Regions from separate parts of the Mesorhizobium sp. M0437 genome, predicted to be linked through region 1. Evidence: riboswitches for the same ligand, from Rfam matches in the RefSeq annotation. Region 1 holds a riboswitch; each other region holds the start of a gene.
The links. Region 1 has a riboswitch for thiamine pyrophosphate ahead of thiC (phosphomethylpyrimidine synthase ThiC). Riboswitches for the same ligand answer to the same signal wherever they lie in the genome.
Positions count from the first base shown of each region.

Region 2: another riboswitch for thiamine pyrophosphate. It lies ahead of thiB (thiamine ABC transporter substrate binding subunit); the one in region 1 lies ahead of thiC (phosphomethylpyrimidine synthase ThiC).
Region 3: another riboswitch for thiamine pyrophosphate. It lies ahead of thiC (phosphomethylpyrimidine synthase ThiC); the one in region 1 lies ahead of thiC (phosphomethylpyrimidine synthase ThiC).

Region 1 is NZ_JAMYRK010000002.1:57,110-60,382, reverse strand. It holds gene thiO (glycine oxidase ThiO) at 1-286, opposite strand, end outside; gene thiC (phosphomethylpyrimidine synthase ThiC) at 283-2,118, opposite strand; TPP riboswitch at 2,222-2,338, opposite strand; gene NKI72_RS01570 (Fic family protein) at 2,521-3,273, opposite strand, start outside.
Region 2 is NZ_JAMYRK010000005.1:43,801-47,073, forward strand. It holds gene thiB (thiamine ABC transporter substrate binding subunit) at 403-1,416, opposite strand; TPP riboswitch at 1,460-1,574, opposite strand; gene NKI72_RS04890 (thiamine diphosphokinase) at 1,702-2,346, shown strand; gene NKI72_RS04895 (ABC-F family ATP-binding cassette domain-containing protein) at 2,362-3,273, shown strand, end outside.
Region 3 is NZ_JAMYRK010000015.1:28,797-32,069, reverse strand. It holds gene thiC (phosphomethylpyrimidine synthase ThiC) at 1-1,820, opposite strand, end outside; TPP riboswitch at 1,924-2,040, opposite strand; gene NKI72_RS12150 (ATP-grasp domain-containing protein) at 2,264-3,273, opposite strand, start outside.

The sequences.
Region 1 (3,273 bases):
GCTCGCCGGCATCACGCGGGGCGGCCACGACAAGTGTTCCGCCCCGTGTCACCTGACCCGGCAGCACCGCATCCCACCAGTCGGCAGCGTCACGTCCAAGGTCCAGCACCGGCTGCTCGGCGCTTTCACGCTCGCACCATGGCGCCAGCATGCCGCCGGCGAACCACGACGCATTGCCTCCAAGGCCATGCCGGATCTCGGCGACCGTGACCGTCGCGCCGCGGGCGGCGAGTTCGAAGGCGGCGGTGAGGCCGGCGACGCCGGCCCCCTTTATCAGCACCTTCATGATGGCTTACCTGGCTGAGGCGTGACCGGTGCGCCGATCTCGTCCGCTGGCACGTAGAGATCGCCGCCCTCGCGGTATTTCGCCGCCATCGCCGCCATGCCCTCTTTCTGTGCCTCGGCGCGGATGTCGTGAGAGATACGCATCGAGCAGAATTTCGGTCCGCACATCGAGCAGAAATGTGCCAGCTTGTGCGCCTCCTTGGGCAAGGTCTGGTCGTGGAAGGACCGTGCGGTTTCGGGGTCGAGCGACAGGTTGAACTGGTCCTCCCAGCGGAACTCGAAGCGCGCGCGGGAAAGGGCGTCATCCCTGACTTTCGCCGCCGGGTGGCCCTTCGCCAGGTCGGCCGCGTGCGCTGCGATCTTGTAGGTGATCACGCCGGTCTTGACGTCATCGCGGTCGGGAAGGCCGAGATGCTCCTTGGGCGTGACGTAGCAGAGCATGGCCGTTCCGAACCAGCCGATCATCGCCGCGCCGATGCCGGAAGTGATGTGGTCGTAGCCCGGCGCGATGTCGGTCGTCAGCGGTCCAAGCGTATAGAACGGCGCCTCGCCACAGACGGCGAGCTGCTTGTCCATGTTCGCCTTGATCTTGTGCATCGGCACGTGGCCGGGCCCCTCGATCATCACCTGGCAATCTTTCGCCCAGGCGATCTGCGTCAGCTCGCCGAGCGTTTCCAGCTCGGCGAATTGCGCCGCGTCGTTGGCGTCGGCGATCGAGCCGGGACGAAGGCCGTCGCCGAGCGAGAAGGAGACGTCATAAGCGCGGCAGATGTCGCAGATCTCCGCAAAGTGCTCGTAGAGGAAGCTTTCCCGGTGATGGTGCAGGCACCATTTTGCCATGATCGAGCCGCCGCGCGAGACGATACCCGTGACCCGGTCAACGGTCAGCGGGATGTAATGCAGCCGCACGCCGGCGTGGATGGTGAAATAGTCGACGCCCTGTTCGGCCTGTTCGATCAGCGTGTCGCGGTAAACCTCCCAGGTAAGATCCTCGGCAATGCCGCCGACTTTCTCGAGCGCCTGGTAGAGCGGCACCGTGCCGATCGGCACCGGCGAGTTGCGGACGATCCATTCGCGGATGTTGTGGATGTTGCGGCCGGTCGACAGATCCATCACCGTGTCGGCGCCCCAGCGGATCGCCCACACCATCTTTTCGACCTCTTCAGCCATCGACGATGTGACGGCGGAGTTACCGATATTGGCGTTGATCTTGACCAGGAAATTCCGGCCGATGATCATCGGCTCGCTCTCGGGATGGTTGATGTTGGCGGGAATGATCGCCCGTCCGCGCGCCACCTCGTTGCGCACGAATTCAGGCGTGACGAAGTCGGGGATCGCCGCGCCGAAGGCCTCGCCGTCGCGCTCAAGCTTGCCGTGCAGGATCTCGCGACCAAGGTTCTCGCGGATGGCGACGAACTCCATTTCGGGCGTGATGATGCCAGCGCGCGCATAGGCAAGCTGTGTCACCGCCTTGCCGGTCTGGGCCCGGAGTGGCCGGTTGCGGACTGGAAATTCCGGTGTTAGGCGCTCGCCCGCCGCAAACCCATTGTCTTCTGGCCGGACGTGGCGGCCGTCATAGGCTTCGACATCGCCGCGCGCGGTGACCCATTCATGGCGAAGCCGTGCAAGGCCGTTTTCGATGCTGGTTTCGACAGTCGGGTCGGTATAGGGGCCGGACGGATCGTAAGCGGTCACCGGCGGCTCGCCTGCCGTCGGATGGACGGAGATTTCGCGCATCGGCACCCTGATCTGCGGGTGGATGGCACCGGGCTTGTGGATTTTGCGTGAGGCAGGCAGCGGTCCCGTCGACACGGCGGGGGTGAGGGCATTCATCTTGAGGCTCCTTTGCTCGTGCATTGGAGACCCAGTTCTGTGCCGGAAGGATGAAAAGACGCTTCTGTCGACCTGCCGAAACAGGACCTCGGGCGTGAACTCCCGCAAAGCGCTTGCACCGTCCCTACGCCAGTATGAACTGGATCAGGTTCAACGGGTCACTGCGCCGCGAAAGCCAGCAGTATCTCAGCCCCTTGCCGGGACTCCCCTGGTGAATGCGTGAGGTTGGACGGGACGGCTCCGGTTTGTCAAGCGCGTTCTGGCCGCGGCTGATCGGCGGCCGGTCAGACCGTGCGGAAAAAATCGTGCATGTCTCGGTGACAAGTCAAGCGTCGGAGATGAAGGCAAGGACAAGGGAATCGCAAAGCGTCGGACTAAAAATCGATCCTGATGATCACACCTTCAATGGGCACCAAAGGTTTGCGCGTAGATCGCCTCGATTCTTCCTGCCTCGTCACTGGTCAGCGCGGCGAATTCCTTCTCGCGCGCGCGGTTCGATAGATGGCCATCATTCTGGTGAAGAAAACGGAAGAGCAGATCGGTCAACCGCTCGGGCATGTCGATAAAGGCGTCCACCTGCTGCCGGAACTGATCGTAGCGCTGCAGAAATGCGGTTTCCTCGGGAAGGTCCCGTTCGATCGTCCGCTGAACGCAAGCATAGAGGAATTCGGCGTGCGGGGTTGCATCGAAGAACCGGTAGAAATCACCGGTGTCATTCAGCACCCGGACGTTGAATTGCGGCGTCGGTTCCCATTCCACCAACGGCAGAAGGCGCTGCGAATAGCTCTCGAGCACGCCCCTGTACTCGTTGATCTGGTCCAGGATCGCGGCCGAGACGGGAAAGACCACTCCCGGCGGATTGAAGCCGCGCATGGCAAGGACGTGGTGGATTAGGTAGCGGTGAATGCGGCCGTTTCCGTCCTCGAACGGGTGAATATAGACAAAGCCGAAGGCGAGGATTGCGGCGGCTACGACTGCATCAAGCTTTTGCGCGGGGCCCTGATCGAACGCCGCCATTCCATCGATTAGCCGCGGCAGGTCCTCGGGCCGAGCGCTGATGTGATCGGGCAAGGGCGTACCGTTGTCTCGATCATGCTCACCGACGAAACCTCCTTCTTTTCGGAAGCCAAGTCTTACGAAACGAGCGTCACCAAG
Region 2 (3,273 bases), on a different contig from region 1:
TCTCCCCCTCAAGGGGGGAGATTGCGCACTCAGCCGCCTTCGCCAATCTCACAAGTGGCAGGACGAGGAGAGGCGACAAAGCTGCCGATCTCCCCCTTGAGGGCAGGGCTATCGCATTTGGATTCTTACGAAGTTGGACCCCCACCCTAACCCTCCCCACAAGGGGGAGGGAACGCTGCCGCATGCCCTTACTTCCCCTTTTGGCGCCGAAAGGCAGACAATTTGCCGAGGTCAGTGCCAACGGAAGTCTCCCTCCCCCTTGTGGGGAGGGGTTAGGGGTGGGGGTACGTCGTAGAGCGAAAGCCTCGGCGTTCCATCTGCGATAGCCGTGCCCTTGAGGGGGAGATGGCCGGCAGGCCGGAGGGGGGTGGCTTGGCGCAAACATCCGACGAGGCTTGAGCCCTACCTGCTCATCGCCGCAAGCCACTCATCGACCCAGGCCTTGCGGTTGGCCGCGACGTCTTCCGGGCTGAACAGCAAGGTCTTGGTCGGCTTGACCAGCTTGTCGAACGCCGGGTTGAGCGGCTTGTCGGTTTTGCCGGCCGGGAACATCCAGTTGGTTTCGGGAATGACATCCTGGAATTTCGGTCCGGTCATGAAGGCAATGAACTTTTCCGCCAGCGGGTTCTTCGCGCCCTTGGTGGTGATCCCCGCAACCTCGATCTGCAGATATTCGCCCTCCTCGAAGGACGCCGCCTGGTAGCGCTCGGTGTTTTCGGCGACCATGTGGTAGGCCGGCGAGGTCGTGTAGGACAGCACCATCGGCGCCTCGCCCTTGGTGAACAGGCCGTAGGCCTCGCTCCAGCCCGGCGTTACCGTCAGCACCTTCGCCTTGAGTTTGGCCCAGGCTTCCGGCGCCTTGTCGCCATAGACCGACTTGACCCACAGCAGCAGGCCAAGGCCCGGCGTCGAGGTGCGCGGATCCTGGATGACGATCTTCTCTCCGGCATCGCCCTCGACCAATTCCCTGAGGCTCTTCGGCGGGCTCTTCAGTTTTTCGGTGTCGTAGACGACGGCGAAATAGCCATAGTCGAACGGCACGAAAATATCGTCGCTCCAGCCGCCCGGTACATTGACGCCCGAGACGGCGCCGTGCGGCGAAAACAGGCCGGTTGCCTTGGCGTCGGCGGTTAAGTTGGTATCGAGGCCAAGTACGATATCGGCCTTGGTCGCGGCGCCTTCCAGCTTCACACGGTTGAGCAGCGCCACGCCGTCGGCGACCGAGACGAATTCGACGACGCAGCTGCATTCGACCTCGAAGGCCTTCTTCACCGCCGGTCCCGGACCCCAATCGGCGGTGAAGCTTTCATAGGTATAGACCGTCAGTCTATCCTGTGCCGATGCCTGCCCCGGCAGGGCGACCGCGGATGCCGCAAGCAGGACAATTGAGACAAGAGAGTGGAAAAAACTGCGCATCGGCGCCTCCTTCGTTCGCGTTGAAAGGAATTGAGGCGTCGGGCTGTCCGAAACGTCTAATCCCTCCGCCGGTACAAACCGGATCAGGTTCAGCGGGTTGGCAGTCTTGCCTCTCAGCCGGTCCGCGAAAATCGCGTCCGGCACCCCGTTAGAGCGTTGCGACACATAGGCCCGGCCGAAGTGCTGCGCAAGCGGAAGTTTGCCGGGCATCCAAAGCCCAGCCTTCCGTTTCGTCTGCCGTTTCATCTTCCGTTTCCGGGGCAGGGCTGGTAAGGGCCACGAGATATGAGCACATTCACCATCCTGCTTGGCGGCGATCTCATCCGCACACCGCTGCTCGACCGCCAGGTCGAAGGCTCGCGCGTCATCGCCGCCGACGCCGGCATCGGTCATGCCCGCATGCTGGGCCTGAGGCCGGAACTCTGGGTCGGCGATTTCGATTCCGTGCCTGCCGAGTTGCCGGAGGATCTGGCCGCCGTGCCACGGCAGGTATTTCCTGCCGAAAAAGACAAGACCGACGGTGAACTCGCTATCGCCGCCGCGCTCGAACGCGGTGCGACAAGCCTTGTGCTCGCAGGCGCCTTCGGCGGCAAACGTACCGACCACATCTTCCTGCATCTGGCGCTGAGCGTCCGGCTGGCGGAAGGCGGAACGGAAGTGCTTTTGACCAGCGGCGCACAGGAAGGCATTCCTTTGCTGCCTGGAAAGACTGGCTTCGACTATGCCGACGGCACGCTGTTTTCGGTGCTCGGCTTCTCCGATCTCGCCGGCCTGACAGTCACCGGCGCCAAATGGCCGCTCGACCATGTCGAGGTTGCGTTCGGCTCGTCGCTGACCATTTCCAACGAGGTCAGGGGCCGGCTGGAAATCGCGCTGGCCAGCGGCCGGGCGCTGCTGCTCGCGCATCCCTACCCTCTTCCGGAAAGCTGAGCCCAGAAAGCTGATATGGCGCCGCCGCTTCTCAATCTCGACGGGATAAAGCTGACCTTTGGCGGCACGCCGTTGCTCGACGGTGCCGCCCTGACGGCCTCGGCTGGCGACAAGATCGCCCTGGTCGGCCGCAACGGCTCTGGTAAGTCGACGCTCCTCAAGATCGCCGCCGGGCTGATCGAACCGCAGGATGGCGAAGTCTTCCGCCAGCCCTCGGCAACCGTGCGCTACTTGCCGCAAATGCCCGACATGGACGGTTTTGCGACCGTCCGCGCCTATGTCGAGGCGGGGCTCGGGCCCGCCGACGATCCCTACCGCGCCACCTATCTGATGGAGCATCTCGGCCTGACCGGCGAGGAACGGCCGAACGACCTTTCCGGCGGCGAGGCGCGGCGCGCCGCCCTCGCCCGCGTCATGGCGCCGGAGCCCGACATTCTCCTCCTCGATGAGCCGACCAATCATCTTGACCTTTCGGTCATCGAATGGCTGGAGGAGGAGCTTGCCCGCACCTCCTCGGCACTGGTCGTCATCTCGCATGACCGCCGTTTTCTCGAGCGCGTGTCACGCGCCACAATCTGGCTCGACCGCGGCCAGACCCGCCGTCTCGACAAGGGCTTTGGCTATTTCGAGGAATGGCGCGACACGGTGCTGGAGGAGGAAGAGCGCGAGCAGCACAAGCTCGGTCGCCAGATCGTGCGCGAGGAGCACTGGCTGCGCTATGGCGTGACAGCGCGGCGCAAGCGCAACATGCGCCGGCTCGGTGAGTTGCAGACCATGCGCCAGCGCTTTCGTGGTCATCGCGGCGCCGAGGGTGCGGCGACGATGACAGCCAGCGACGCCGCCGAATCCGGCAAGCTGGTGATCGAAGCCAAGAACATCGAGAAGACCTTTGGCGATCTGACCGTGGTCAAGGGATTCTCGACCCGA
Region 3 (3,273 bases), on a different contig from region 1:
GGCTGAGGTATGAGCGGCGCGCCGGTCACGTCCGCCGGCACGTAGAGATCGCCGCCCTCGCGGTATTTCGCCGCCATCGCCGCCATGCCCTCTTTCTGTGCCTCGGCGCGGATGTCGTGGGAAATTCGCATCGAGCAGAATTTCGGTCCGCACATCGAGCAGAAATGCGCCAGCTTGTGCGCCTCCTTGGGCAAGGTTTGATCGTGGAAGGACCGCGCTGTTTCGGGATCGAGCGACAGGTTGAACTGGTCCTCCCAGCGGAACTCGAATCTGGCCCGCGACAGCGCGTCGTCGCGGATCTTCGCCGCCGGGTGACCCTTCGCCAGGTCGGCGGCATGCGCCGCGATCTTGTAGGTGATCACGCCGGTCTTGACGTCGTTGCGATCGGGAAGGCCGAGATGTTCCTTGGGCGTGACGTAGCAGAGCATGGCGGTGCCGAACCAACCGATCATCGCCGCGCCGATGCCGGAGGTGATGTGGTCGTAGCCCGGCGCGATGTCGGTCGTCAGCGGGCCAAGCGTATAGAACGGCGCCTCGCCGCAAACGGCGAGTTGCTTGTCCATGTTCTGCTTGATCTTGTGCATCGGCACGTGGCCAGGCCCCTCGATCATCACCTGGCAATCCTTCGCCCAGGCGATCTTCGTCAGCTCGCCAAGCGTTTCCAGCTCGGCGAACTGCGCCGCATCGTTGGCATCGGCGATCGAGCCGGGACGAAGGCCGTCGCCGAGCGAGAAGGAGACGTCATAGGCGCCGCAGATGTCGCAGATCTCCGCGAAGTGCTCGTAGAGGAAGCTTTCCCGGTGATGGTGCAGGCACCATTTTGCCATGATCGAGCCGCCGCGCGAGACGATACCCGTGACCCGGTCAACGGTCAGTGGGATGTAATGCAGCCGCACGCCGGCATGGATGGTGAAATAGTCAACGCCCTGTTCGGCCTGTTCGATCAGCGTGTCGCGGTACACCTCCCAGGTCAGATCCTCGGCAATGCCGCCAACCTTCTCGAGCGCCTGGTAGAGCGGCACCGTGCCGATCGGCACCGGCGAGTTGCGGACGATCCAGTCGCGGATGTTGTGGATGTTGCGGCCGGTCGACAGGTCCATCACCGTATCGGCGCCCCAGCGGATCGCCCAGACCATCTTTTCGACCTCTTCGGCCATCGAGGAGGTGACAGCGGAGTTGCCGATATTGGCATTGATCTTGACCAGGAAATTGCGGCCGATGATCATCGGCTCGCTCTCTGGGTGGTTAATGTTGGCGGGAATGATTGCGCGTCCGCGCGCCACCTCATCACGCACGAATTCCGGCGTGACGAAGTCGGGGATCGCCGCGCCGAAGGCTTCGCCGTCGCGCTCGAGCTTGCCGCGCCGGATCTCGCGGCCAAGGTTCTCGCGGACGGCGACGAACTCCATTTCGGGTGTGATGATGCCGGCGCGTGCATAGGCAAGCTGCGTCACCCTCTTGCCTGCTTTGGCTCTGAGCGGTCGGTGGCGGATGGGAAATTCTGGCGTCAGGCGTTCGCCCGTCGCGAATCCGTTGTCCTCCGGCCGGACGTGGCGGCCGTCACAGTCCTCGACATCGCCGCGCGCCAAGATCCATTCGTGGCGAAGCCGGGCCAGGCCTTTTTGGATGCTGGTTTCGACAGCCGGATCGGTATAGGAGCCCGACGGGTCGTAGACGGTGACGGGCGGTTCGCCGGCTGTCGGATGGACGGAGATTTCGCGCATCGGCACCCTGATCTGCGGGTGGATGGCACCGGGCTTGTGGATCTTACGCGAAGCAGGCAGCGGTCCCGTTGAGACGGCTGGGGTGAGGGCATTCATCTTGAGGCTCCTTTGCTCATGCATTGGAGACCCAGTTCTGTGCCGGAAGGATGAAAAGACGCTTCTGTCGACCTGCCGAAACAGGACCTCGGGCGTGAACTCCCGCAGAGCGCTTGCACCGTCCCTACGCCAGTATGAACTGGATCAGGTTCAACGGGTCACTGCGCCGCGAAAGCCAGCAGTATCTCAGCCCCTTGCCGGGACTCCCCTGGTGAATGCCTCAAGTTGAACGGGCCGGCGTTGTCTTGTCAAGCGCATGTTCGTCCTGCGGCGGCGGTGGGCGGCAATCAAATTGGGCCCAAATTGGGCCGACGGCCTCGCCATGGGTCGCGGAGAAGTTCCGCGGGAGATAGGGCAGGTGTGGCCAAAGCTGCATTTGCCTCGTCAAACTTGATGTGACATTGACGTAGACGGAACTGCTGCGTTTCAAGGATCTTAAGCCGTCAACGCCTGATCGGAACAGAACTGGTGGGCCGCCCGAACGCCCCACAAACATCGTGCTCTCGATCACCTCTTATTGTCGCCGGAAAAGGGGTGATCGACCAATCGATCAAGTCGACCGCTCGCTGAAGGGCGCCCTCGGTTTCAGCACGGCTGGGCGAAGTGGCAATGACATGTCCAATCCAGTCTCGGAAATCCCCCTTCCTGACGATCGGTGTCTTGGGTTCAACATTCAATTTGACCTCGGCCACACCTGATATAGCAGCTGCCTGAGTGTCGCCACCAATCCAGTCGAGGGTGCCATCTTGATCAGGAAGCAGGAATCGCGCGGCCGCAGTATGCGAATGCTTTTTGCGCAGATCCCATTCCTCGCCAATGACAAGCTTGATGTGCTCGGTTACGAGGTCGACACCGTAAGCTAACTGGACCAGCTGAGGGTCGGGCGCGCCACTAAGACGCGGATTGATTTCAATGACAACTGGACCGCGTTTCGTGCACCGGAGTTCAATGTTAGTTGGCCCCCAGCCAAGGCCGAGAGCCCGCAAACAGCTCAGCGAAACATCGGCGATGCGCTCACGCTCCTGATCAGTCAGCAGGGCCGGATAGGTCACCTCACGAATGACGAAATGGGGGAGGGGACCAAAGTCATTGGCGCAAATCGCAACGACCTCATTCCCCATAACATTAATGCTATAGAACGGGCCCTGTGCGAATTCTTCGACGAGTATTTTCGGTGTAGACCGCCATATGTGCTTTCCGCCCAATAGATAAGTCGTATGTTCGGCTACGTCTTCGAGGCTGCGGCACAATCGGACACCGATGCTGCCGCTGCCTACTGCCGGCTTAAGAATCACGGGCAGGCCGATCTCTGCAGCCGAGCTTTCTACCTCCGCCGCATTCGTTGCCAACCGATAGGCCGGTATTGGAACGCCGGCCTGCGCGAGGAGTTGGCGTTGCTTGAATTTGTCGCAGCTTCGTTCAATCGATTCAGGGTTCGGTCCCGGTAGATCGA